Regions from separate parts of the Rossellomorea sp. LjRoot5 genome, predicted to be linked through region 1. Evidence: riboswitches for the same ligand, from Rfam matches in the RefSeq annotation. Region 1 holds a riboswitch; each other region holds the start of a gene.
The links. A riboswitch is a leader RNA that binds a small molecule or an ion and turns the genes downstream of it on or off. The one in region 1 is predicted to bind thiamine pyrophosphate.
Positions count from the first base shown of each region.

Region 1 (8,335 bases):
GCTGCCGTCCTGATGGTGCAGCCGCTGCTGCCTTATGCCCTTGCTTTCGCGGCGGGAGCGATGATATTCGTCGTCGTCGAAGAACTGATTCCTGAGTCGCAATCCTCAGGAAGTACGGACTTGGCCACAATGGGATTAATGCTCGGTTTTGTTGTGATGATGATTCTGGACGTTTCTTTAGGATGATTAATCAGAAGGCATGCGCCCAAAGCGCATGCCTTTTCCCTTCCATAAACTAGTATAATGGAAGGGGGAGGGGATCTGTATGAAGATTGGTCTTATAAGGCATTTTAAAGTAACCAGGGGTTATCCTGCTTCGTATGTAACGAGTGATGAGCTGATGAAGTGGGTGGAAGAATATGATATCTCAGGCGTAGAAAGCAATACAGTTGATCTAAAAGATATTGAATGGAAAAGCTGCTATTCCAGTGACTTATCAAGGGCTCAAATAACGGCTGAAACGGTTTATGAAGGAGAAATTACCTTTCTAAAGGAACTGAGGGAAATCAAATTATCTCCCATATTCCGGTCTGACAGGAAGCTGCCACTGTTCCTTCATTTAGCATTCATAAGGCTCGCCTGGTGGTTCAATCATCGGTCCCAGCCTGAAAGCAAGCGGGAAATCGAAGAGAGGATCCGTGCTGTGGTCGATAGGGTCGTCCAGGAAGGGAAAGATGTGCTCATCGTAGGTCATGGGGGAATCATGATATTTATGAAAAAAGAATTACGAAAGCGGGGATTTACTGGACCGTCGTTCAGGAGACCCTCCAACGGGAAGTTGTATGTATATCAAGACCGGACAGGGTGATCACTTGCCCAATCGGTACAATAATTCAGAAGGGAAACCGAAAATGGAAGAAGTTCATTCACTGAAAGCCATCCATGAAAAGCTGGAAGCTGAGAAACTGCTACTGCTATACATATCAAGGCCCGATTGTTCTGTTTGTCACGCACTCCTGCCACAGGTGGAAGAGATGTTGAAGGATTTCAAATCTGTGAGATCCATCCATGCCGATGCAGAAGAAATCCCGGAAATAGCAGGAGAGTTTTCCATCTTCACCGTGCCCGTCATCATCGTATTTGTAGACGGCAAAGAAATGGTCAGAAAAGCACGCTTCGTTCCAATCGACGAACTTCACAGCCAGATTTCACGCCTGACAGAGATGTTAGACGACTAAACAAACGTTTGATTAGTAAGTGAAAACGTTGATTGGTCTGGCTTGGATAGGTTAAACAGTTGTTTAGGATGTAAAATATGAGAGCTCAAACATAAATGATAGGTTGGATTATAATTTCATATTTAATCTTAAAACTTAAAAGAGCTGCTAAAAATGGGTATTTTGACATACCTCATTAGAGTAGCTCTTTTGTCATGGTTCAGTGAATAGGTATATAATAGAGAGTATAAGAGTATAGTAGTTATGAGAAATAAAAGGGGGCTTGATGAATGATCAGATTGTCCAGGACAAAGAAAGTCATGTTACTCTGTTTCGCAATCATCCTCATAATAGTAGCCAACCGGATTTCCACTGTACAACATCTGACGGCAAGAATCGCCACCAACCTGTATGTGAGCCTGAAATATCAGGAACTTGACCTTGAATACCAAAACGTCGAATTCTCACCCCAGTTCGGAGATTATTCTGTAGCGTATAAGGACAAAGATGGTAAGGTATATGGATTTATGGTCACCCCTAAGTCAATGCCCGTCATCATCCTTCATGATCCTCTTAGTGAGACACCTTAAGAAAAAGTTCCTTATCATGCTTTTCAAATATCATTCTTCATGTATAATAAACCATAACAACTTTATAAACGGTACCACAAGGGGAGCGAAAGCTGAGAGTGAACAATCTGTTCTGACCCTCTGAACCTGTTAGTTAGGACTAGCGTAGGGATGTGGAAGATATGCATCATAGTGCTTATTTCGATTATTTCATTCTCCCTCCTTATGGTTTCGTTTTATTACATAAGGAGGATTTTTGTTATGAAAAACACTCGACTTGTCGTATTGCTTGAAGCTTCGTTGATGGCGGCTTTTGCAGTCATTCTCGATATGCTGCCTTCTATTAAGCTATCACCGAGTATCTCGATTTCAATTGCTATGGTTCCAATCTTTCTATTATCCTATCGAAGAGGATGGAGAGCAGGATTGATAGGAGGCTTTTTATGGGGGATCCTTCAGATTGCCCTCGGGGATGCGTGGATTGCGACCCCGGTTCAAATGGTGATTGAGTACTTCATCGCCTTTGCTTTTATCGGCTTTGCCGGGCTTTTTGCGGGGAGGATACAGGACGCACTGGGAAGCAGCCGACGATCCAAAGCGATCTTATGGGTAGTGATCGCAACATTTGCAGGAAGCCTTGCCCGTTATTTCTGGCATTTTATCGCCGGGTTCGTGTTCTTTGCCGAGTATGCACCGGACGATATGTCCCCGTTGCTATTCTCTTTCGTCATGAACGGAATCACCATGTTGGGTTCGGCATTTTTATGCTCCATAGTGTTGGTGTTCATAGCAAATATGGCACCAAGATTGATCAAAGTGCAGTCGCATCAACAGGAAATCAGCCGAAAGGCATCGTAAAATCTTATCGACCGATCCTTTAATAGGGTCGGTTTTTTCGTGCGACGGGCAGTCGCACCTTGAGTGTTCCACACTCAAGATGAATTGTTAAGGGTTGGAGTACGATACGTAGTATAAACGGCTCCCGAATCCCGGAAGATTCATCGTCTCGAAGGTGAAAGTCCTTCCGTTAGAGTGCTGATACAACTAACGAAGACTAATCTAGGGCATAATTGTGAGATTGTGTTCGGAGGAGATGCGGATAATCGAGAGACCCGTAGTCGGATGTGCAGACCCAAATGCAAAAAGTGTGAAGCACGGCGGCTGGGTAAGTTGGCGACCATGCGAAAATAATGGGAAGTCTTAAAGGTGTTCATTCAAAGAATCAGCCGAATGAGCTCAACTTATCAAGTGATGGTGCTGGGTATGTACAGAAGGAAAGTGCGATGACCCCGTGAGATCTCTATCTTACCGTCAGGGCATTGTCCTATAAGGAATTCCGAAATGGATAATGTGGATAGAGAAGTCAGACGTTCTCATAGTACGGAAGTAGCCAGATGACAAAACATCTGGTGAACGGAAGGGGAACGACCTTGTGACTCTACACAAGTAAAGGTGTGTAATGACAACAGACCACGATACTTCGGTATAAACGAACTGAATGTACACAATGAAAGGTGTGGAATACGTAGTGAATCAAGAATTAAAGCTTAAATGGCATAGTGTATACGGACAACTACTGTTTGACCGTAAATTGAAAAGTGCGTGGGAGAAAGTAAAAGCCAACAAAGGTTCAGGTGGAATCGACGAAGTAACTCTTGAAAAGTATGAGGAGAACCTGGATGAAAATCTAGATAATCTACTCGGCAAACTGAGAGCGAAAGAATATGAGCCTACTCCTGTCAGACGCTCCTATATACGCAAGAAGAATGGAAAACAGAGACCTCTCGGTATTCCTACGGTCGAAGATCGGATTGTTCAACAATCTCTGCGAAACGTATTAGAACCAAAATTCGATGACCATATCTTTCATAATTGGTCATGTGGGTATCGTCAAAATCGCGGAGCCAAACGAGTTGTACAAATTATAATGTGGAATATTGAACAAGGATACAATCACATTTATGATTGCGATATCAAAGGCTTCTTTGACAATATCCCGCACAAGAAACTGATGAAGGTCCTAAACAAATATGTAGCGGACGGTACAGTCCTAGACATGATTTGGAAATGGCTAAAAGCTGGATACATGGAAGAAGGGACCTACCATCGCTCAGATTCAGGTACTCCTCAAGGTGGAGTGATTTCTCCACTTTTAGCGAATATCTATCTGAACGAACTGGATTGGACACTTGATTTACACGGCATTCGATTTGTACGGTATGCCGATGACTTCCTCCTTTTCGCCAAATCCAAAGAGGACATTAAGAAAGCCGAACAAATCACAAAAGAGAAACTCGATGAACTAGGTCTGGAAATTTCTATCGAGAAGACTAAAATTGTCGATTTCAATCATGATGATTTCGACTTTATTGGTTTTACGTTCCAACACTGGAGAAAACGTAAGAAGGATGGTAAACCTTACTATTTAGCCAAACCAAAAGATGAGACCTGGAAAGACTTTCGAATGAAAATTAAGAGAGCCACCAGGAAAACACTCACCTTAAGCAGAGAAGCGTGGTACCAACGCGTAAACTCCATCATTCAAGGAAAGGTAAACTTCTATCTAACCTTGTGGAAAGCGATTGAAGAATTCAAAGAGAAGGGATATCGACTGAACTGTTGTTTCAACATATTCAGAGATGAACTACTGGCAATAGATTCTTACACTCGCCGAAGGCTGAGAGTCGCTATGCTTCACAAACATCCTTCACAACGAAAAGGATGGGTGATGAGTACGAAATGGAACATTGAATTCTTTGCGTGTACAGGTCTTAAATCTGCTTTTCAAATATATTACGGAAAACAGTATGGAGATGGTATTGAATACTACCTCCAATACATGAAAGATAAGCAAAAGAAGAAATACAAAAGAAGTCTGGAGAGAGCAAAAGAAAAGGGAGAGGAATACTTTTCTTCACAACGACTTTCTAAAATACACTGTGCGAATAAGTTTGCATCATCTTGAACTAAGCGGAATCACATTGGTAAGCCGTATGCCTTAATAGGGCACGTACGGTTTGATGAGGGGGTGGCCTTGAGAAAGGTCACCCTACTCTATTATCAAGGAGCGGGGAAGAATGAAATCCACTAAAATCATCCCGTTCCTCATTGCTTACACCACTGCTTTCCTATAAACTAGACCTATTCAAAAAATAGTACGTGTGGAGAGATCGTATGGAAGCAAAAATGATAAGAAGATATGACATTATGGAGGTCAGCCTGCTGGCGGGGAAGATCATGCTTCAAAGTGGGGCGGAGACGTATCGCGTCGAGGACACGATGATGCGTATCGCCGCTTCTTATGGGATATCGGAATCGCATAGCTATGTGACCCCCACTGGGATCATCTTCTCGATTGAAACCTCAGAACCGACCAAAACGAAGCTGATCCGAATTAATGAGAGGTCTACGGATCTTGAGAAAGTGACCCTCGTGAACAGTATCTCAAGGCAGATCAGTAAAGGGCATCTGACCCTTGAAGAAGCATACAACGCCCTGGAGAAGCTGGATCAGTCCGATTTATCTTATTCCTTCCTGATTCAAGTGGCCGCGGCTTCGATTGCAAGTGGTTGCTTTCTCATCATGTTCCAGGGGATGTGGAAGGACTTCATTCCTGCTTTGATCACGGGAGGTGTCGGGTTTACAAGCCTGATTTTTTTACATCGCCTCGTTCCGATAAAGTTCTTTGCGGAGTTTCTTGCTTCCTTCATCATCGGCATGGTGTCATACGGTTTTGTAAAGCTTGGCATCGGGCAGGAATTGGATAAGATTATCATCGGATCTGTGATGCCCCTTGTTCCCGGTCTCCTGATCACCAATGCGGTCCGGGACTTGATGGCGGGTCACCTGGTTTCTGGTCTCTCAAAGGGCGCGGAAGCTTTTTTAACGGCATTTGCCATTGGCACGGGCATTGCTGTCGTGTTTACATTGACGTAAAGTGAGATTGGGGTGAAAAGGGAATGCACATCATCGAGCAATTAGTGACCAGCTTCATTTCCGCCGCTGCATTCGGGATTATCTTCAATGCTCCAAAGCAGTCCCTTTTCAAATGCGGCATTGTCGGAATGCTTGGGTGGATCATTTACATACTTATGAGTTTAAATGAAACCGACACCGTTCTTGCCACGTTACTTGCCTCCTTTGTCGTGGCTGTGGTCAGTCAGGTGTTTGCGAAAATGTACAAAACCCCGGTCATCATCTTCTCTGTTGCCGGGATCATCCCCCTCGTACCCGGGGGACTGGCGTACGATGCCATGAGAAACTTCGTCCAAAACGATTACAATGCAGCCATCAACCTGGCAGCCAAAGCCTTCATGATCTCCGGTTCCATTGCCATCGGGCTCATATTTTCGGAAGTCATCAACCAGGTCATCCGAAATGCGCGCCTGAACGCAAGTGCCCGGCGGATGAGATAGAGGGACGGACCTTACTTCTGTGAGGTCTGTTTTTTTTGCCTGACCCCCTCCCCGATTCCACCGTTCTCATCCCCATTGCTAAGGCTGTTTTCTGCATCATTTAGACTATCTTTTTTTGTCTGGTTTTGAAAAAAAATCTTTGGGTAGATAAGTATTAGCATTATACATTTTCCATATATGGAAGGGAGAACATCGAATGAACAATGAGATAACACGGGAATGGTACGGGTATTTAGGAAAGCTTCCAGATCTGTTATTAGCTTTATTGGTGCTATTGATCGGCTGGATCATAGCAAAGGCTATTGAAAAAGCCGTTTACGGAATCTTAAAAAGAATAAAGATCGATGATAATCTATATTTTGGCAGCAGGACCGGGGAACGGAAATGGACATCGGAGAAAGTCATTAGTAAAATCGTGTACTTCATTCTGTTGGTGTTTGTGTTTATCGCCTTCTTCAATATCCTTGACTTGAACTTCATCGCTTCACCTTTAGTCGGTATGTTGAGTACGATGGCGGCAGCGATTCCCAATGTCTTAAAAGCGGCACTTATTCTATTGTTTGCATGGATTGTTGCCTCTGTCCTGAAGGTATTGATTGAGAAACTGGGCATGAGACCAGCCGTTAAAAGCACGCTGGTGAGATCTAAACTGGCGAAAGATGAAAATGATGCACATCGATATGTCTACACGGCCGCGAGAATTGTCTTCTATCTCGTGCTTCTCGTATTCTTACCGGGAGTGTTGGCTGCTCTTAATATTGCAGGGGTTTCGGGACCTTTCACGGAAATGCTCCAAAGCTTCCTTGCGTTTATACCTAAGCTGTTTGCAGCGGCTATCATTCTCCTTGTTGGCTGGTTTGTTGCCAAGATCGTCCGGGATATCGTGACGAATTTCCTGAAAGCGATTGGCACAGAGAGAGTCGCTGACCGATTCGGCATCGGGAAACTTTTTCAAGGAACAACGGTTTCATCGGTCATTGGGACGATTGTATTCGTTCTCATCATGATTCCAGTCACCATTTCTGCACTGGATCAGCTGGATATCAGAGGTATTTCAGAACCGGCGATTCACATGCTCAATCAGGTCCTTGTGATGCTTCCGAATATTGCGGTTGCGATTGTACTCATTCTAGCAGGAATCTGGGTTGGTAGATGGGTTGGTGCATTGGTTGCACGTTTATTGAACAGGGTAGGATTCAATTCCCTGTTACGAAATATGGGGATTGGGCGTGTTAGCGTCAATAAGAACCCATATGAAGCCAAGGGCTCATCCTATATGAATCTATCAGGACTTGTAGGCAGAGTCGTTCAGGTTATCGTTGTTTTCCTATTTGTAGTAGAAGCCCTTGAAATGGTGCGTTTGGAATTCCTGGTCGCACTGGCAACAGGTGTATTAGCTTATGTGCCACATGTATTGGCAGCCATTGTCATTCTTGGGGCAGGATTGTACCTGGGTAACTTAGTTAAGAGCATCCTATCCAATGTATTGGGTGATAACTTCCAAGTACTGTCGAGCATCACGAAATACGCAATCATTGCCTTAAGCTTCTTTATGGCCCTGGATCAATTAAAAGTGGCTGATTCCATCGTTAATATTGCGTTCATGTTGACTCTTGGTGCACTGGCACTGGCTTTCGGTTTAGCCTTTGGTCTGGGTGGAAGGGACTTTGCGCAAAAGTATCTTTCTAAACTGGATCGGAAAATTGAAGAAGAAAAGAACAGACCAACTAATGGAGGTACGGATACTCCACCTTTCAATCAATAATAGTAACACTCCGCATGATCCCTCTCTATAGGGTCATGCGTTTTTTTATGTGAATCCCCTTTGGACAGCATGACACTTCCAACTACCACCCTGCATAAAAAAACGATATGATGATACATATAAATAATGGCAGATACTTGTTTAGAGGGGTGTTCGTTTGAAGGTCATACGTTTCTTAAAGCCTTACCGGGCTGCCATGGCAGTTGCCTGGAGTTTAATGCTGGTAGAGCTTGCTGTAGAACTATTGAATCCGCTGTTTATGGCGCGGATCATCGATGAAGGTATTCTGAACAAAGACTTGGACATCGTATTGAAATGGGGATTCATCATGGTTGGGATGTCCCTTGTTGCCTTCTTTTCAGGCGTGACGAATTCATTTTTTGCTGCACATACGAGTCAGGGATTTGGGTATGATGTGCGGGAAAGCCT
Region 1 is NZ_CAXUQN020000001.1:4,070,541-4,078,875, reverse strand. It holds gene ACSQ2E_RS20835 (ZIP family metal transporter) at 1-186, shown strand, start outside; gene ACSQ2E_RS20830 (histidine phosphatase family protein) at 266-808, shown strand; gene ACSQ2E_RS20825 (thioredoxin family protein) at 813-1,178, shown strand; gene ACSQ2E_RS20820 (hypothetical protein) at 1,448-1,747, shown strand; TPP riboswitch at 1,817-1,915, shown strand; gene thiT (energy-coupled thiamine transporter ThiT) at 1,988-2,584, shown strand; gene ltrA (group II intron reverse transcriptase/maturase) at 3,255-4,691, shown strand; gene ACSQ2E_RS20805 (threonine/serine exporter family protein) at 4,901-5,662, shown strand; gene ACSQ2E_RS20800 (threonine/serine exporter family protein) at 5,686-6,141, shown strand; gene ACSQ2E_RS20795 (mechanosensitive ion channel) at 6,338-7,906, shown strand; gene ACSQ2E_RS20790 (ABC transporter ATP-binding protein) at 8,103-8,335, shown strand, end outside.

Region 2 (8,335 bases), 1.9 Mb from region 1:
TTACGTTTTGCTTTCATCTCAAAGGATTGGCCGGTTTATTTATGGACATCGATATTGATTGCGATTTCCATCACCATGACCATCCAGTTTAATTTTATCTATTTCGCCTTTTACATCGCTTACTATAACGGGAATATAAAAAACCGGGTTGCGTTTCTGACCCTTTACATCATTCATCTTGTACTGACGACGGCATCGATCAATTATAACTTCGTGCTGCAGGATGAATTATTTCTATCCCAGTTTCCTTTCATTCTGATCATCTGGATCAGCGTCATCCTGCTTCCGTTCAATATTTATAATCGGAATAAACAGGTTCATTTGGAAGATCAGTTGGAAGATGCCAATAAGCGAATATCGGACCTCGTCAAACAGGAAGAACGTCAGAGGATTGCCAGGGATCTCCACGACACACTGGGTCAAAAGCTTTCATTGATCGGACTGAAAAGCGACCTTGCGAGAAAATTGATATACAAGGACCCGGAGCAGGCCCGAAGTGAATTACAGGATGTTCAACAAACGGCAAGAACCGCATTAAGTGAGGTCAGGACGATGGTCTCCCAGATGAGGGGAATTCGTTTGAAAGACGAAATCGTCAGGGTCAAACAACTCTTAAAAGCCGCAGAAATCGAATTCCGTATGACTGATGACACCGCTATCCCTCAAACTTCACTCTTTTTGGAAAACATCTTGAGCATGTGCTTGAAAGAGGCTGTGACCAATGTGGTGAAACATAGCAAGGCTTCTACCTGTGAACTGAGTATTGAAGAATCGGAAAAAGAAATGACCATTGTTGTGAAAGATAATGGTGTGGGAATCGGAAGTGATTACACACAATCCAAAGGCAGTGGCCTGATCGGGATGAGAGAGCGATTGGAATTTGTCAACGGAAGCCTTGATATTGTTTGGGTGGATGGCACCACCTTGATCATGCGGGTACCGAAAGTAATCAAGCAGACAGACAGGGAGGGAATGGAATGATTCGAATTGTGATTGCGGAAGATCAACGGATGTTGTTGGGCGCATTGGGATCCCTATTGAGCCTGGAAGATGATATGGAAGTGGTTGGAAAAGCAGGCAATGGAGAAGAAGCCATTTCCCTCGTTCATGAACTGAAGCCGGATATTTGTATCATGGATATAGAAATGCCAGAAAAGACCGGACTAGAAGCGGCAGAGGAATTAAAGGGGCAAGATTGTAAGATGATCATCCTTACAACCTTTGCCAGATCAGGCTATTTTCAGCGTGCATTAAAGGGTGGAGTGAAGGGATATTTGTTGAAGGACAGTCCCAGTGAAGAACTGGCGAACTCTATCCGGCTTGTGATGGATGGTAAGCGTATATACGCCCCTGAGCTGATGGATGACGTATACAGTGAAGAGAATCCCCTAACAGACCGGGAAAAAGAAGTGTTGGAGCTGGTTGCCGACGGGAAAAACACAAAAGAAATCGCCGATGAACTAAAGCTCAAAACGGGAACGGTCCGGAACTATATTTCCACGATCCTCGACAAGCTGGAAGTGAAAAACCGAATCGAAGCCATCACCCAATCGAAAGAAAAGGGATGGTTTAAATAAAACGAGGGACGGACCTTCTTGCAGCTCCGTCCTTTTTATAGTTTTTCATTAAGTTGAATATTTATTCGTCTCTAATAACAAGGAGAAAATAGATTGAAGATCTTTTTTCGAAAAATTTTTTTGTGAGATTTATAATGCTGCACCTTTTGCTGTCATTGAATCCGACAGCAAATCTGAAACCGTTAAAGAATCGTTATTTGTTTAAATTGTGTTGACAACTCATTGAATCATGATACGATAACATCGAAAACAAAATTTCATAAGACGATCCACTAGGGGTGCCTTCTAAAAGGCTGAGATTAAAGTGTGACTTTAAGACCCTTTGAACCTGATCTGGTTGAGACCAGCGTAGGGAAGTGGTGTTTGACGGTCGCAAAGAATACAATTCTATTATTCTGATCTCAAGCCACTTTCTGTATGCTGTATGCATCACGGGAAGTGGCTTTTTTTGTTGCCCATTTCGGGTCGTCTGGAAAAGGAGTAGGAAATCATGTCATTTTCAACCGTTTTACGAAACGAAGTCAAGGACATTTGGGATGCAAGCTTTCATCACCCTTTCGTTAAAGGAATCGGGGATGGAACACTCCCCATCGAGAAGTTCAAGTATTATCTTTTGCAAGATGCCTATTACCTTTCACATTTCTCGAAGGTGCAGGCGCTTGGTGCATCAAAGGCAATGGACATACATACGACATCACGAATGGCAGCGCACGCTGTAGGAACCAATGAAGCAGAGCTTTCACTCCATGAAAATTTCTCCAAACGATTAGGCATCACAGAAGAGGAAAGAAAGAATTTCAAACCAGCCCCTACAGCGTACGCTTATACGTCACATATGTATCGTTCCGCGCGATATGGAGGTTTAGCTGATATCCTGGCAGCGATTCTCCCCTGCTACTGGCTCTATTACGAGATAGGGGAACGCTTGAAATCATGCAAGCCGGGAGAGCCCGTTTACCAGGAATGGATTAAGGCATACGGAGGAGACTGGTTCAAAGAGTTAGTGGAAGAACAAATAAATCGGCTTGATGTATTGGCAGCAACCATGACTGAATGTGATAGAGAAAGAATGAAAGAAAATTTCATATTGAGCAGCATTTACGAATTGCAGTTTTGGGAGATGGCTTACACCCTTGAAAAATGGCCGTTTCAGCATGCACTCGGTGCCGGTAAAGAAATGAGTGAACAAAATGTCTAAATTAAAACTGACAGACATTTTAGTGACGGTGGTCATTTCCATCATGTTTGGTGTCATTTATAAGCTTTGGGGGCCATTTTATAACTTGTTAAAACCAATCGGATTGCATGCGGATCAATTTATCTATGGAATGTGGTTTATGGCGGCTACCGTTGCTTTTTTGGTCATCCGTAAACCTGGCGTCGCTCTTTTAGCCGAAATCGCCGCTTCTTCGGGAGAGTTTCTTATGGGTTCTGAGTGGGGACTCGAGGTCCTTTTATTCGGAGTCATTCAAGGATTGATGGCAGAATTGGTTTTCTTAGTAGCGAAATATAAACGCTATGATCTTTCAATTATATGTTTTGCAGCGGTCGGGTCATCATGTGGCTCCATCTTCATGGATTACATGAAAGGGTATATGGGGGATTTGGTTTTCTGGAATCTGTCATTATTTGTCGTTGCGAGATTACTGGGGTCCATTGTCATCGCAGGTGCAGGTTCATTTTATTTGGTCAGGGCCCTCGAGAAAACCGGAGTCACAAGTCTAGTCAGACGTGCAAGTCAGGATGATTACGATGTATTGAACCATTAAAGGGGTGATGCTTATGCATGTCGAAAACCTTCGCCTTACTTTTCCCGGATCGGAAAAACGGATGTTTAATGATGTCAGTCTGTCTATCAATGAAGGGGAGAAAGTATTGCTATTGGGACCATCAGGATGTGGTAAAACAACACTTCTCCATGTTTTATCAGGGGTGATCCCCCGATCTGTGGATGTTCCCATGAGAGCTGCTAAATTGGAGGTGTCTGATTCTTATGGCTATGTATTTCAGGATCCGGACTCGCAATTTTGTATGCCCTTCGTGGATGAAGAATTGGCCTTTGTGCTGGAGAATTTACGGACTCCCCGTGAAGAAATGAAAGGAGAAATACGACAGCTGCTATCGGAGGTGGGACTGGAACTTGATGATCCCCACACGAAAATCTCAACATTATCAGGAGGCATGAAGCAGAAATTGGCCATTGCTTCGGCACTTGCCTTGACACCCGATACTTTGTTCCTGGACGAACCGACTTCATTGTTGGATGAGCAAAGTACAAAGTCTGTCTGGAAAACAATCAAAGAGGTCTTTTTAAATAAAACCTTGGTGATCGTAGAGCATAAACTTGATCATGTTCTTGACATGATCGATCGAATCATTCTTTTCGATTCAAATGGAACCATTATGGCGGATGGAGCGAAAGAGTGGATATTGAACCATTACAAAGGTACGTTGAAGAACTTGGGTGCCTGGTACCCGGGCGCGTGGGAGGAATATCTGTCATCCCGTCAAATGAGGGAGATTCCCCCGTTCGGACCTGTGATTGCAAGAATGGAGGACTTCAAAGGCTATATTCAAAAAGAAGAGAAGATTCTTCTTCCACTTGCTTCGATTCGTAAAGGGGAATGGATTGCCATTACAGGAAGGAATGGTGCAGGGAAATCAACGTTACTGCACAGTCTAATGAAATTCATTTATACAAGCGGGACGTACGAATTAAACGGAATACAGATGAAAGGGAAAAAGATCCCCCAAGATTGTGCGTTTGTTTTTCAAAATCCAGAATTACAGTTTGTCACTCATAGCGTTTATGACGAATTGGCCTATAGTTACCGGCTAAAGAACTTGAATGAAGAGAGTGTGGAGAGAAAGGTTTATGAGCTACTCCAGCGATTCAACCTTCGTTCATTTAAGGAACATCATCCTTATTCTTTATCTGTGGGTCAAAAACGCAGGTTAAGTGTTGCAGCATCCATCGTTCCGAATAAGAAGATTCTGTTATTGGATGAACCGACTTTCGGACAGGACGCTCATAATACGTTTGAACTGATCGAATTGCTTCTGGAGTTACAGCGTGAAGGCGTAACCATATTGATGGTGACTCATGATGTTAGAATCATCCGACACTTCGCAACCAGGATATGGACAATTGAAAAAGGAAGACTGGTTCAAGATGTGGATGTAGAAGTAGTGAGGAGTGAAGCATTATGAATATGGAAATGGTTCATAAACACACCTGGCTCCATCAGATTAACCCGAGTATGAAATTGATTGTGATGATCACACTTTTTCTATTTTTATTATTCGTTCATTACCTGAACTGGCTAGTGTATTTGACGTTGTTCACTTTCCTCTTATTGGGGTCATTCTCTGGATATTCAATGAGGTTAGTACTATTGATGGCCCTGCCATTCTTTCTTGTCTTTCTCTCTACGGCATCCTCGATGATCATGTTTGGGAAAGGAGAGACGAAGTGGCTTACTTGGGGGATGATTCAAGTAACGGAGGAAAGTTTTTACAGGGGGATTCATATAGGGTTGAGGGCATTCCTATTCGCTCTTTTAGGTCTCTTATTTGCTCTGACGACAAGACCTGTCCTGCTGTTTTATTCACTTATGCAGCAATTGGGACTTAAGCCGAAGTATGCTTATAGTTTTATGGCCGGGATAAGGCTGATCCCCATCATGCTGGAAGAATTCAATACCATTTGGAATGCACGGAAAGTCAGGGGTACACGGGAACGAAAAGGTATTAAGAGACTAATCCATATCATCCAGTCCTATTCCATCCCCTTAATCGCACAAAGCATCAGAAGGGCTCACAGAATTGCAGTTGCCATGGAAACAAAAGGATTTGAGGGCGATGGGGAGAGAACCTATTTCTACAAAGTAGGATTTTCAAAATGGGATGGCTATTTTATTGGGACTATTATCCTCATGATTTCAGTAAGTTACGTACTTTCTATATATCTACCAATTTTTCCGACGGGAGATGTTCGCTATGGAAATTGAAAAGAGAAGAGTACTACATGTCATTTCCACTGGTCAGCAATCAAGGGAAGAATTGGTGAAAATCTCGAGAACCATCCACCCCTACATCGATATGCTTCATATTCGTGAAAAAAGCTGGACAGGTGCGGAGCTGGCTGAAGCCGTTGATGAATTAACAGCTGCGGGTGTTCCAGTAAGGAAGCTCTACATCAATGACCGGGTAGACATCGCTTATATAAAACACGTGAGAGGGGTCCAACTTGGGCATCATAGTGCTCCTGTTGGCTTAGTGAAGGAAAGCTTTCCATCTTTGCAAATCGGATCATCGGTGCACAGCATGCAGCAAGCACTTCTGGCATATGAACAAGGGGCAGATTTCCTTCTGTTTGGGAATGTTTATGAAACAATGTCGAAACCCGGAAAACAAGGCACAGGGATTGTCAATTTGGAAGACGTTGTTCAGAACATCCCCCTTCCCATTATTGCCATCGGGGGCATTACACCTGGACGAGTGGATGACATTATAAGAACAGGTGTAAAGGGTATAGCGGTATTATCAGGTATATTCCTTTCTGAAGACCCTCTTGAAGCAGCAAGGGCTTATTATGAGGCAATCCATAAGGAGGTGAAACAACTTGGTTAAACAATATGATGTGATGATCGTAGGCGGAGGAGTAATCGGCTGCTCCATTCTGTATCAGCTTTCGAAAAGAGGGAAGAAAGTATTGTTGATTGAGAAGAATCAATTGGCATCCAGAGCCTCGGGAGCAGCAGCGGGAATGCTTGGGGTTCAAACGGAATTAAAGGGAGGAAGCCCTCTCTATCGACTCGCGCAGAAAAGCCGCAATATGTACCCGGTTCTTGCACAGGAATTAAAAGAAGTAACCGGTATGGATATAGAGTATGTGGAAAATGGAATGATCAAGTTGGCAAGGACAGAGGAAGAGGCACAGACTTTAGTAAGGGTTGCTTCCCAATCGGATGAGGGTGAAGAAGTAGAGTGGTTATCCCCTCTAAAGCTATCAGCCTTCGAACCTCATCTTTCGAAACAGCCGAGAGGTGGTTTATTCATTCCACGGGATGGGAACGTATCGGCACCCAAGCTGACAGAAGCGTTGGGGCTCGCGTCAGTGAGATTAGGGGCTGATGTCAAGGAGTATACGGATGTATATGACTTTAATGTGGAAGGAAGCAGGATATCGGGAGTTCAAACGTCTGTCGGTCCCATTTATGCATCTGAAATAATCGTTGCAGGCGGTGCGTGGAGTCAATCTCTATTGGAGAGAATCGGTGTGACAATTCACTCTTATCCTGTCAAAGGGGAATGCTTTTCGGTGAAATATTCCCGGAAACTGGTGGAGAGGACCATTTTCACTGAAGGATGCTACATTGTTCCAAAGGTGGGTGGTCGATTTCTAATAGGAGCTACAGAACATGCTTATACCTTCGATGAAACCATTTCCGTAAGTGGAATGATGAATTTGATGAATAAAGCTACAGACATTCTTCCTGACCTGATACATGCTGATTGGGATAAAGCCTGGTCGGGGATACGGCCTCAAACACAAGGAGGACTTCCTATCATCGGAAGGAGCGAAAGGTGGGAAGGTCTCTCCATTGCAACGGGCCACTACCGGAATGGCATTCTCCTTGCTCCCATAACAGGACTCATGATGGCAGAGCTGATGGAAGGCAAAAAGAATCCATTACTACATTCACACATGGGGAGTTTTAGAAAATGGAATTAAGGATAAATGGACAGCTCGTGACAGTGCCGGAAACAATCGCTACAATAGAAGATCTTTTAGATCATTTCAAACTGAAGAAGCGAACGATTATGGTTGAACAGAATCACACTATATTAAGAAAAGAAGAACATGAGAAGGCACCAGTTGAAAATGGAGATTCCATTGAACTGGTCCAATTTGTAGGAGGCGGTTGACATGTTAAAAATCGGAAACTATTCATTTCATTCCAGATTACTGTTAGGAACGGGTAAATATCCTGATTTTGATATTCAGAAGAAAGCGGTCGAGGTTTCTGGTGCAGAAATTCTTACGTTTACGGTAAGGAGAATGAATATATTCGAGCCCTCTCAACCCAACTTTTTAGAAAAACTGGACTTGGAAAGCTACTCGTTATTACCGAACACTGCAGGTGCAAAAACGGCGGGCGAAGCGGTGCGGCATGCTCGGTTAGCCAGAGCCTCAGGACTTTGTGACATGATTAAGGTGGAAGTCATCGGTTGTGATAAAACATTATTGCCCGATCCCGTTGAAACACTTAAGGCAACAGAAGAATTGATCAAAGAAGGATTTACGGTCCTGCCTTATACCTCCGATGATGTGGTTCTTGCAAGGAAATTGGAAGAATTGGGGGCGCATGCCATAATGCCCGGTGCATCACCGATTGGATCGGGCCAGGGAATTGTAAACCCCGTAAACCTCCGTTTCATTATTGAGCAGGCAAACGTACCGGTCATCGTTGATGCTGGCATTGGATCCCCAGCTGATGCAGCATATGCTATGGAACTTGGTGCAGATGCTGTGTTGTTAAACACGGCTGTATCACAAGCGAAAGATCCGGTCAAGATGGCCAATGCCATGAGGTTTGCGATCGAAGGTGGCCGTTTTGGATATGAAGCCGGAAGAATCCCCCAAAAGCGCTATGCTTCAGCCAGCAGCCCGATGGAGGGGATGAGTGTTTGAATGAGGAGAGATATTCAAGACAAATTCTATTTTCACCTATTGGAAGGGAAGGCCAGGAAAG
Region 2 is NZ_CAXUQN020000001.1:2,196,091-2,204,425, forward strand. It holds gene ACSQ2E_RS11300 (histidine kinase) at 1-981, shown strand, start outside; gene ACSQ2E_RS11305 (response regulator) at 978-1,577, shown strand; TPP riboswitch at 1,842-1,949, shown strand; gene tenA (thiaminase II) at 2,068-2,775, shown strand; gene ACSQ2E_RS11315 (ECF transporter S component) at 2,768-3,346, shown strand; gene ACSQ2E_RS11320 (ABC transporter ATP-binding protein) at 3,360-4,787, shown strand; gene ACSQ2E_RS11325 (energy-coupling factor transporter transmembrane component T family protein) at 4,784-5,587, shown strand; gene tenI (thiazole tautomerase TenI) at 5,577-6,209, shown strand; gene thiO (glycine oxidase ThiO) at 6,202-7,314, shown strand; gene thiS (sulfur carrier protein ThiS) at 7,305-7,508, shown strand; gene ACSQ2E_RS11345 (thiazole synthase) at 7,510-8,274, shown strand; gene ACSQ2E_RS11350 (thiazole biosynthesis adenylyltransferase ThiF) at 8,271-8,335, shown strand, end outside.
Region 2: another riboswitch for thiamine pyrophosphate. It lies ahead of tenA (thiaminase II); the one in region 1 lies ahead of thiT (energy-coupled thiamine transporter ThiT).

Region 3 (8,335 bases), 910 kb from region 1:
TGAATTTCTCTGATGTCATCCCCCGGCTGCCTAGTTCGTTCAAGAACTTCATTCTCCTTCCCCCATTATACTGATTTTTTATTAAATGAAAGAAGGTTGACGAAGATTCACATCGAATTTACTAGATTTACGGCTCGAGATTTCATAATTTCAGGCAGTTCAATGAATCCATTCTACCAAGAAAGCCTTTCCAAAAATTTCTTTTCGCATTTCATGGATTATCTTTTACGTGATTGGGTAAATAGTAATAACAGCATGAAATAGAAAGGAACATACGATTATGAATAAAACCGTCTATTTTCTTTCAAGTAGTCAACAGCGCAGCTTGATGGCTGAGGGCTGGGCAGAGAAGCTCCAAGTGTCGGATTGGTCTTTTAAAAGTGCCGGATGGGTTGCTGATAGCCGTGAGGAATTCAGCGTTCTGGCAATGAAAGAATTATGTATCGATATCAGTTCATTTCCTCTTTCGCGCATTGAAATGAAGGAACTTGGTGAGGCCTCGGTTATCGTTGCGATTCAGGATACAGAATATGATGATAAGATCGAACTTCCCTCTGAATTAGAAGAAAAAGTCATCTATTGGAACTTACCGAATCCACGAAAGCGTTCTGCGACATTGATTGAAGAATGGGTACACTACCAGGAAATTTGTGACGAAATTGCTATGCGGGTAAAGGATTTGGAACATTTACTCCCACAATTACATTAAGAGGACTGATTACAACGGTACGTTTAATGTAATCAGTCCCTTTTTTTTTACGTGAAATATTCCAGCTTTGCTTTCGGAAACTGCTTCTCCATATAAGCATACAGATGATCTTTGATTTCCTGCTCTTCATCCTTCTGGTATATATACTTACCGATTCCATATTTACCCCATTTGTATCGGCGTTCTTCTTCATTTAATTCTAGCTTCGTCATCGGGTAATTCTTCTCGATCACCCTTTTAGCCGGCTTCGTGAAACGGTGCTGGATAAATTCGAATGTTAAATCCTTTTTAGCTTCTTCCGGAAGGCGCGCTTCGAGGTGTTCGAACATTTGCTTATACCCTTCCTGCCATCCTTCATGTATATAAATGGGAGCTACGATAAAGCCCAAGGGATACCCTGCCCTGGCAACCTTACCGGCTGCTTCCAACCTTTTATCCAGTGGGGATGTACCCGGTTCAAAATTCTTGATGACATAGTCTGCGTTGATACTGAAGCGGAATCTTGTCTTCCCATTATGTTTCGCATCCAGCAAATGATCAACGTGATGAAATTTGGTGACGAAACGTAACTTACCATACTCCGATTCACCAAAATGTTCGATCGCGCGCTTTAACGTATGCGTGAGATGGTCCACGCCGACGATATCAGACGTACACGCTGCTTCAAAACGCGTGAATTCAGGTGCTCTTTCCTCTATATACCGATCTGCCGCCTCAAATATTTCATCTACATTCACATACGTACGAATATAAGGTTTACTACCCATCGTCGTTTGAAGATAACAATAATGGCAGTGCCCCATACACCCTGTCGCAAACGGGATAGCATACTCAGCTGACGGCTTGGATGTATCGAACTTAAGCGTTTTCCGCACGCCCACCACTAACGTTGATTTGGCGATCCTGTATTTTTGAAAATGATTCTCTCCAGGCAGATTTCGCACCTGATTGTGGGAGGTAGTATAACGGATTTCCACATCCATCTTCTCGAACTTTTCCTTTAGTTGCTTCCCTAATGGGTAATCCAGTGCATTGGGTTCAAAATAGACCAATTGAGGCACGAACGGTTTTACCATATTATTTCCCTCCTACAGGTCTCCAAATGTTTGTGAGTAGGCCTCTTCTGCTTCTGATTCTGTAGAATAGACGGCTACTTCATGTGTTAACGGATAATAGGTTTCATAAAGAAATAATGCTAATTCGTTTGGGTTTTCCGGATCGTGCACAACCGCTGCTTCCTGCACATTGGCCACACTTTGTGTATGTGGGTTGCGGTAAATCACGTAAACAACATCGCCAGCTTGATATGGCATATAGTGATCGTTCAATTCCATTTTCCTCACCTTTTCCTATCATTCATTACTTTCATTTTCTGTCAATCGAGATAGAAATATGATGGTAAAAGATGTTTAATCGTATTCCGGCAAATAAAAAGAGGCCTCCCTTGGCACCGGAAACCTCTTTTTCTATACCCTATAAAATTCTATGGGCAACAATAAGCAATGATTTACACATATTGAGACAATTCCTCAAAAATATCCGTTTTCCATTTCAGGAACTCCTCGGTCAGAAGGATTTCTTTTTCACGCGGTCGCGGAAATGGCACATTGAACTCCTTTTGCACACGGGCCGGTCTGGTTGATAACACAATAATACGGTCCGACAAGAAGAGTGCTTCGTCGATATTATGAGTGACAAACAGTACCGAACTTAAGTCTTCCTCCCATATGGAAAGGAGCCACCTCTGCATGTCCAGTCGGGTAAATTCGTCGAGGGCAGAAAATGGTTCATCCAGGCATAAAAAGGATTGAGGACTGACCAGTGCACGAATAAAAGCGACACGTTGTTTCATCCCTCCTGAGAGATCCTCAGGATATGCGTCCTCATAGCCCTTTAAGCCGGCACGTTCAATCATCCCCATCGCCATTTCCTTATCCCTCTTTCCGTGTAATTCCTGACCAAGCATCACATTCTCGATCACCGTTCTCCACGGTAAGAGGGACGGACTTTGTGGCATATAGCTGATGGATCCTCTACGGCCATTTATCGACTGTCCATCGAGCTTTATATCTCCTGAATCTGGTGCGAACAATCCACCGATCACGTGAAATAACGTACTTTTACCACTTCCGGAAGGGCCAAGAATAGAAACGAACTCACCTTCCCCCACTTGAATGGAAAGATCATCGAGAATCAATTCACCATCAAAGGATTTGGACATATTTTGTATTGATAGCATCGTCATATTATTTGTCCTCCTTTCGATTCCACTTCACCATGATTTTTTCTAATAGTACGATGATTCCAAAGAACAGCAGGCTGAGGAGCATGATCATGAAAATGGCGACAAACACCCTGTCGGTCCTGAAGGAAGAGGATGCAAGTGTCATATAGACGCCAATTCCTTTTTGAGCACCAAGCCACTCCGAAATGACCGCACCCATGACACTATAGGTAGCTGAGATTTTCAAACCGGAGAAGATGGAAGGCAGTGCATGTGGCCACTCCACTTTCCGGAAAATCTGCCCTTTTGTTGCACCTGACATTTTCATATAAAGGATGTACTCCCCATTCGTCTGTCTGAACCCATCCATCGCCGAAACGGCAACAGGAAAGAAACAGATCAAGGTAATGACGATGATTTTGGGCAGGAGTCCAAATCCGAACCAAATGACAAGGAGAGGAGCCAAGACAATGATGGGTATATTCTGGGACAAGATCATGAGTGGATAGACCGCTTCCCTTACCTTTGGCAGGAGATGCAGTATGACCGCTGTCACGAGTCCAATTGAACAGCCAATCGCAAACCCTGTGATTGTCAGCAATGCCGTTGATGAGAAATGTCCCTTGAACTCAGACCACGAAGCCATTCCTTCTTCCCATATCTCTGAAGGCGACGGCATCAGCCAGGCTGGCACCTCAAATACGTTAATAACAACTTCCCAGATAATGAATAAAAGGATGAGGACCAAGAAGGGTCTCCATCCTTTTGAAATCCAAGTTCTCATCCTTTATATTTCTCCGTTAAGTCGTTCATTTCGATCCCATCCGGCTGGTACAATACTTTGATTTGGGAAATGACGTTTTTGCTTCCCATTTCAATCATTCGTTCATTCATTTGTTCAATCACCTTGAATAATTGTGACAGATTCCCCTCCATCGTCGTTTCCAAAGGATGGACTTCATATCGTATTCCCGATTTTTCGATGATTGCGATCGCTTCATCCACATATGGAATCACATCTTCACCGTTCTTTGTCTTCGGAATGATTTGTATACTTACAAGTGCGTTCCCCATTTTGTTCACCCCTTATTTTGGTAAGAATTCATTCGTGAATGCTTTCTTGCTTTCGAGTTTCTTATCTAATAAATCATTTTTATACATCCATGACGCATAGTTCTCCCAGACTTCCAGTTTCTGCTCTCCCCATCGATCAGCATCATCTTTATATCTGGGTGCGAGCCACTCCTGACTCTTCATGACTAATTCTTTATCAAGGTCTGGAGCTGCATCCAACAGAATCTCCCCCGCCTCTTTCGGGTTGTCAATCGTATATTGATACCCTTTGGAAGCAGCTGCCATGAATGCCTTGACCGTTTCAGGGTCTGAATCGATCATTTTTTCATTTGTTGTGAGGACTGGAGTGTAGTAATCCAGTTTATCGGAATAATCCTTCACATACATCATGTTCAACTCTTCTCCGCGAAGTTCTGCTTCGATTCCTGTCCACCCATAATAAATCCAGGCGAAATCCACGTCGCGTTTAACGGCAGTAAAGAAATCGGTGTCTCCCATATTTATGAATTTCACTTTTTCCACATCCGCGTTTTCTTGCTTCATGATTGAATCCATAACGGCTTTTTCCACGGGTGACCCCCAGCCGCCATAGCTTTTCCCTTCAAAATCCTTTGGTTTTGTAATACCCTTACTCTTCGGGGAAGCAAACCCTGACGTATTATGCTGAATAATGGCAGCGATGGATACGATCGGTACATCCTGAACCCTCGCTTGAGTGACACCCTCCTGATATCCAACACCGAATTCGGCTTTCCCCGATGCAACGAGCTGATCGGCACCTGCTTCTCCGGGCAGGATGATGTCTACGTCCAATCCCTGATCCTTGAAGTAGCCTTTTTCTTTCGCTACATATAATCCGGTGTGGTTGGTATTCGGTGTCCAGTCGAGGACGACACTTACTTTTTTAAGATTGTCCTTCTTCTCATCGGCTGTATCTTTTCCCCCATTACAGGCGGATAAAAGAAGTACAGAGCAGATGAGGAACATCCATTTTTTCATGGTGATTCCTCCTTCGATCTTTTGCGGTGTAACGTTTCATTCCATTATTCTTCGCTTATTATTGAGAATGAATGTAAACCAATGGCAGTTTGAGACGTAAAGTCCGGGATACAACAAAAAAACGCCCCAAGATTCAGCCGCGGGACGCATCGTTAAACAGGTTATGTATCGTTTAAGAGAATGTTTCCTACGCTGGTATCAGCCAGTTCAGGTTCAAAGGGTCAGTATCTACACGATACAATCTCAACCGGCCACTCCGGTCCCCCTACACGTGGAATATGAAATTAAACGTTATCTTCCTCCCTACTTTGCCATAGAACGAAAGGTTATTCAAGCTTTTCCTTCTCTTATTGAAATACTCCATGGAAATGAACGGATCCAATCAGTTTCTCGATGAAATCCATGCAGGAAGAACCAGCTTCTGGATGTCCTTGTTGAAAGTAAAAAAAGGCATATTGCAGTAGAAAGAGAATGACTAGTGAAGGCACGATCCTTTTCTCTCCTGCAGTCAAAGGATCCTGGCTTTCATATCCTTTCATAAAAGCCAAGATCCAATTAATAGAATGATCTTTTTTCTCCTCTGGGACCATTTTAAGCATCCCTGCGAGGAAGTAGCCGATGTCAGTGATCCTGGGTGCCGTCCGGATCCGTTCAAAATCAATGATCCCGCTCACTTCTCCTCCCTGCATCAAAATATTCCCGGGATTGTAGTCGCTGTGAACGAATTGCTGGGGCAAACACTCATAGGGTTTCCAACACCCCTTCATCCTCGATAGGATCCCTTGCCCCCTTCTCCCGATCGATTCAGAACCAAGCTCCTTCACCCACTCTCTTACATGCCGTTCAATCTCCCAGCCCTTCACTTCATTATGACACCGGTATTCTTTAAGGATAAGATGCAGGGATGCAAGGTATGTTCCTGCATTTGTGAGAGAGGCGATGGAAAATTTCTTCAATGGCGTTCCTTCGAGTGCTTCATATAAAGAATAGATTCGTTCTCCTTCTTTTACATACGGAATTTGTGAGGAAGTTAAAATAGGAGATTCAACGTTCTGGTGATGATTCAATAAATATGAGGTTAGATAGAACTCCTCCATTCGATTTTCAATGGAAAAATACTCTCTTCTTTTCAAATAGAAGGTCTTTCCTTCTGCCTTTACTTTCGTAACATTCGGATGAAGAAGTAGCGGTTTCATGGAAGTAGGATCCATTCCCCAATGACTAAAGATATCCTGAAGAGGTTCAATCATTTCTATTTCCTTTCAATACATAGTAATATACATGTAGTATGACTATGAAAGTATAACTACATACCATATGAAGAGAGGTTTCACCTATGCAAAGAATACAAATGACAGAAGACTTATCATTCTCTAGGATCATTCATGGATTATGGAGACTTTCAGACTGGAAGCAGTCCAAGGAAGATACGTTATCATTGATTCAACACAATATTGAAAACGGAATCACAACGTTTGACCATGCCGATATTTATGGTTCTTATACGTGCGAAACCTTATTCGGTGAGGCGCTTGCCCTTAAACCTTCATTGCGGGAGAAGATGGAGATCGTGACAAAATGCGGCATTGTCCTGCCTTCTGACAATCGCCCGGAGCATAAGACGCATCACTACAACACCAGTAAAAAACATATTCTCACTTCGGTTGAACATTCTCTCCAACAATTAAAGACGGATTACATTGATCTATTGTTGATTCACAGACCGGATCCTTTCATGAATGGCCACGAGGTATCCGAAGCCTTCACTCAATTAAAGGAAGAAGGGAAAGTCCGTCATTTTGGAGTCTCCAACTTTAAAGATCATCAGTGGAATCTGCTTCAATCTTATTTACCATTTCCATTGATTACAAACCAAATTGAATTATCCGCCTACCACCTGGAAAACTTTGAAGACGGCACGTTAAACCTCTGTCAGGAAAAGCGTGTGGCACCCATGGCCTGGTCACCACTGGCAGGCGGGGCGGTCTTCAAAGGGGAAGATAGGAAAGCTGTCCGTCTTCAACATACCTTAAAGAAAGTGCAGGAGGAAACAGGAGCGACGGGGATCGACCAGGTCCTATATGCCTGGCTGCTTAACCATCCGGCCAACATCATGCCGATCGTCGGTTCAGGTAAGAAAGAACGGATCCAACATGCAATCGACTCTCTTTCCATCCATTTGGACCATGATCAATGGTTTGAAATCCTGCAGACTTCCATGGGACATGATGTTCCTTAAACGCTCGCACAAAAAAGACGATCCTTTCTTTAAAGGGTCGTCTTTTTATTGAGCTATATCTCCACCAACATAATATTCAAGGTAAACATCCTGCAATTCATCCATTGAAAGTTCATAAAGCTGCTTCCCGAACGATTTATAGACGCCGATCCTCAATAATTGTTGTATATAAAAGTCTTTTTTTAATTCGGGTGTTTTGTTCTGTTCTGATTTCGTTTCTTGATGTAGCATGTTCATCCCTCCAGTTGAGGATATACCCCAATCATGGAGAGACATAAACATTCGTTTTCCATTTTTCTTGAATCATCTATTAAAAGAACCCTTCATTACAATCATTAGAGAAAATGAATGCATAATATTCCCAACTGATCATGTACAACTATGATGATGCCCCCCAAGCACGTTTTTCCCTTCCACTTGGATGGTAGAGTGATGAATCTCAAACTCTTGTTCTAGAAAAGCTGACAGCTGCATTAAGATAGTATCCCGATTTACTTCATCCCCTACGACGACATGGCAGCTTAAAGCTTTAAAATCCGAAGTGATGGACCACACATGCAGATCATGGACTTCCATGACTCCCGGTACCTGAGACAGGCTCTTGGACACCTCTTCCATATCAACATCCCCCGGAGAACCTTCCATTAAGATATGAATGGAATCCTTTGTCACCCTCCATCCGGAGATGACAATAAGAATCGCTACGATGACAGAAGCAATCGGGTCTGCCAGATTCCAGTCAAAGAAGTAAATGAGAAGACCCGCAATGATGGCCCCGACTGATCCGAGCATATCCCCCAGTACATGAAGGAACGCACTGCGGACATTCAAGTTATGTTCCTTGTCCCCTTTCATCAGGATCCAGGCGACAATAATGTTCACAATCAAGCCGATTACGGCGATGACCATCATACCGGGTGATACTGTGGGAGTGTCGATGAAGCGGCGGTAAGCTTCCCAGAAAATATAAAGGGAAACCAGAATCAGGGTGATCCCGTTCAGGAAAGCAGCTACGATTTCAAAACGTTTGTACCCGTAAGTCTTCCCCAAATCCGACGCCTTCTCCCCTATATAGAAAGCGGCGAGACTA
Region 3 is NZ_CAXUQN020000001.1:3,164,522-3,172,856, forward strand. It holds gene ACSQ2E_RS16125 (phosphatase) at 281-709, shown strand; gene splB (spore photoproduct lyase) at 757-1,785, opposite strand; gene ACSQ2E_RS16135 (transcriptional regulator SplA domain-containing protein) at 1,798-2,043, opposite strand; gene ACSQ2E_RS16140 (ABC transporter ATP-binding protein) at 2,217-2,954, opposite strand; gene ACSQ2E_RS16145 (ABC transporter permease) at 2,956-3,717, opposite strand; gene ACSQ2E_RS16150 (thiamine-binding protein) at 3,714-4,007, opposite strand; gene ACSQ2E_RS16155 (ABC transporter substrate-binding protein) at 4,020-5,006, opposite strand; TPP riboswitch at 5,174-5,283, opposite strand; gene ACSQ2E_RS16160 (phosphotransferase enzyme family protein) at 5,354-6,256, opposite strand; gene ACSQ2E_RS16165 (aldo/keto reductase) at 6,343-7,245, shown strand; gene ACSQ2E_RS16170 (Fur-regulated basic protein FbpA) at 7,291-7,476, opposite strand; gene ACSQ2E_RS16175 (cation diffusion facilitator family transporter) at 7,615-8,335, opposite strand, start outside.
Region 3: another riboswitch for thiamine pyrophosphate. It lies ahead of ACSQ2E_RS16155 (ABC transporter substrate-binding protein); the one in region 1 lies ahead of thiT (energy-coupled thiamine transporter ThiT).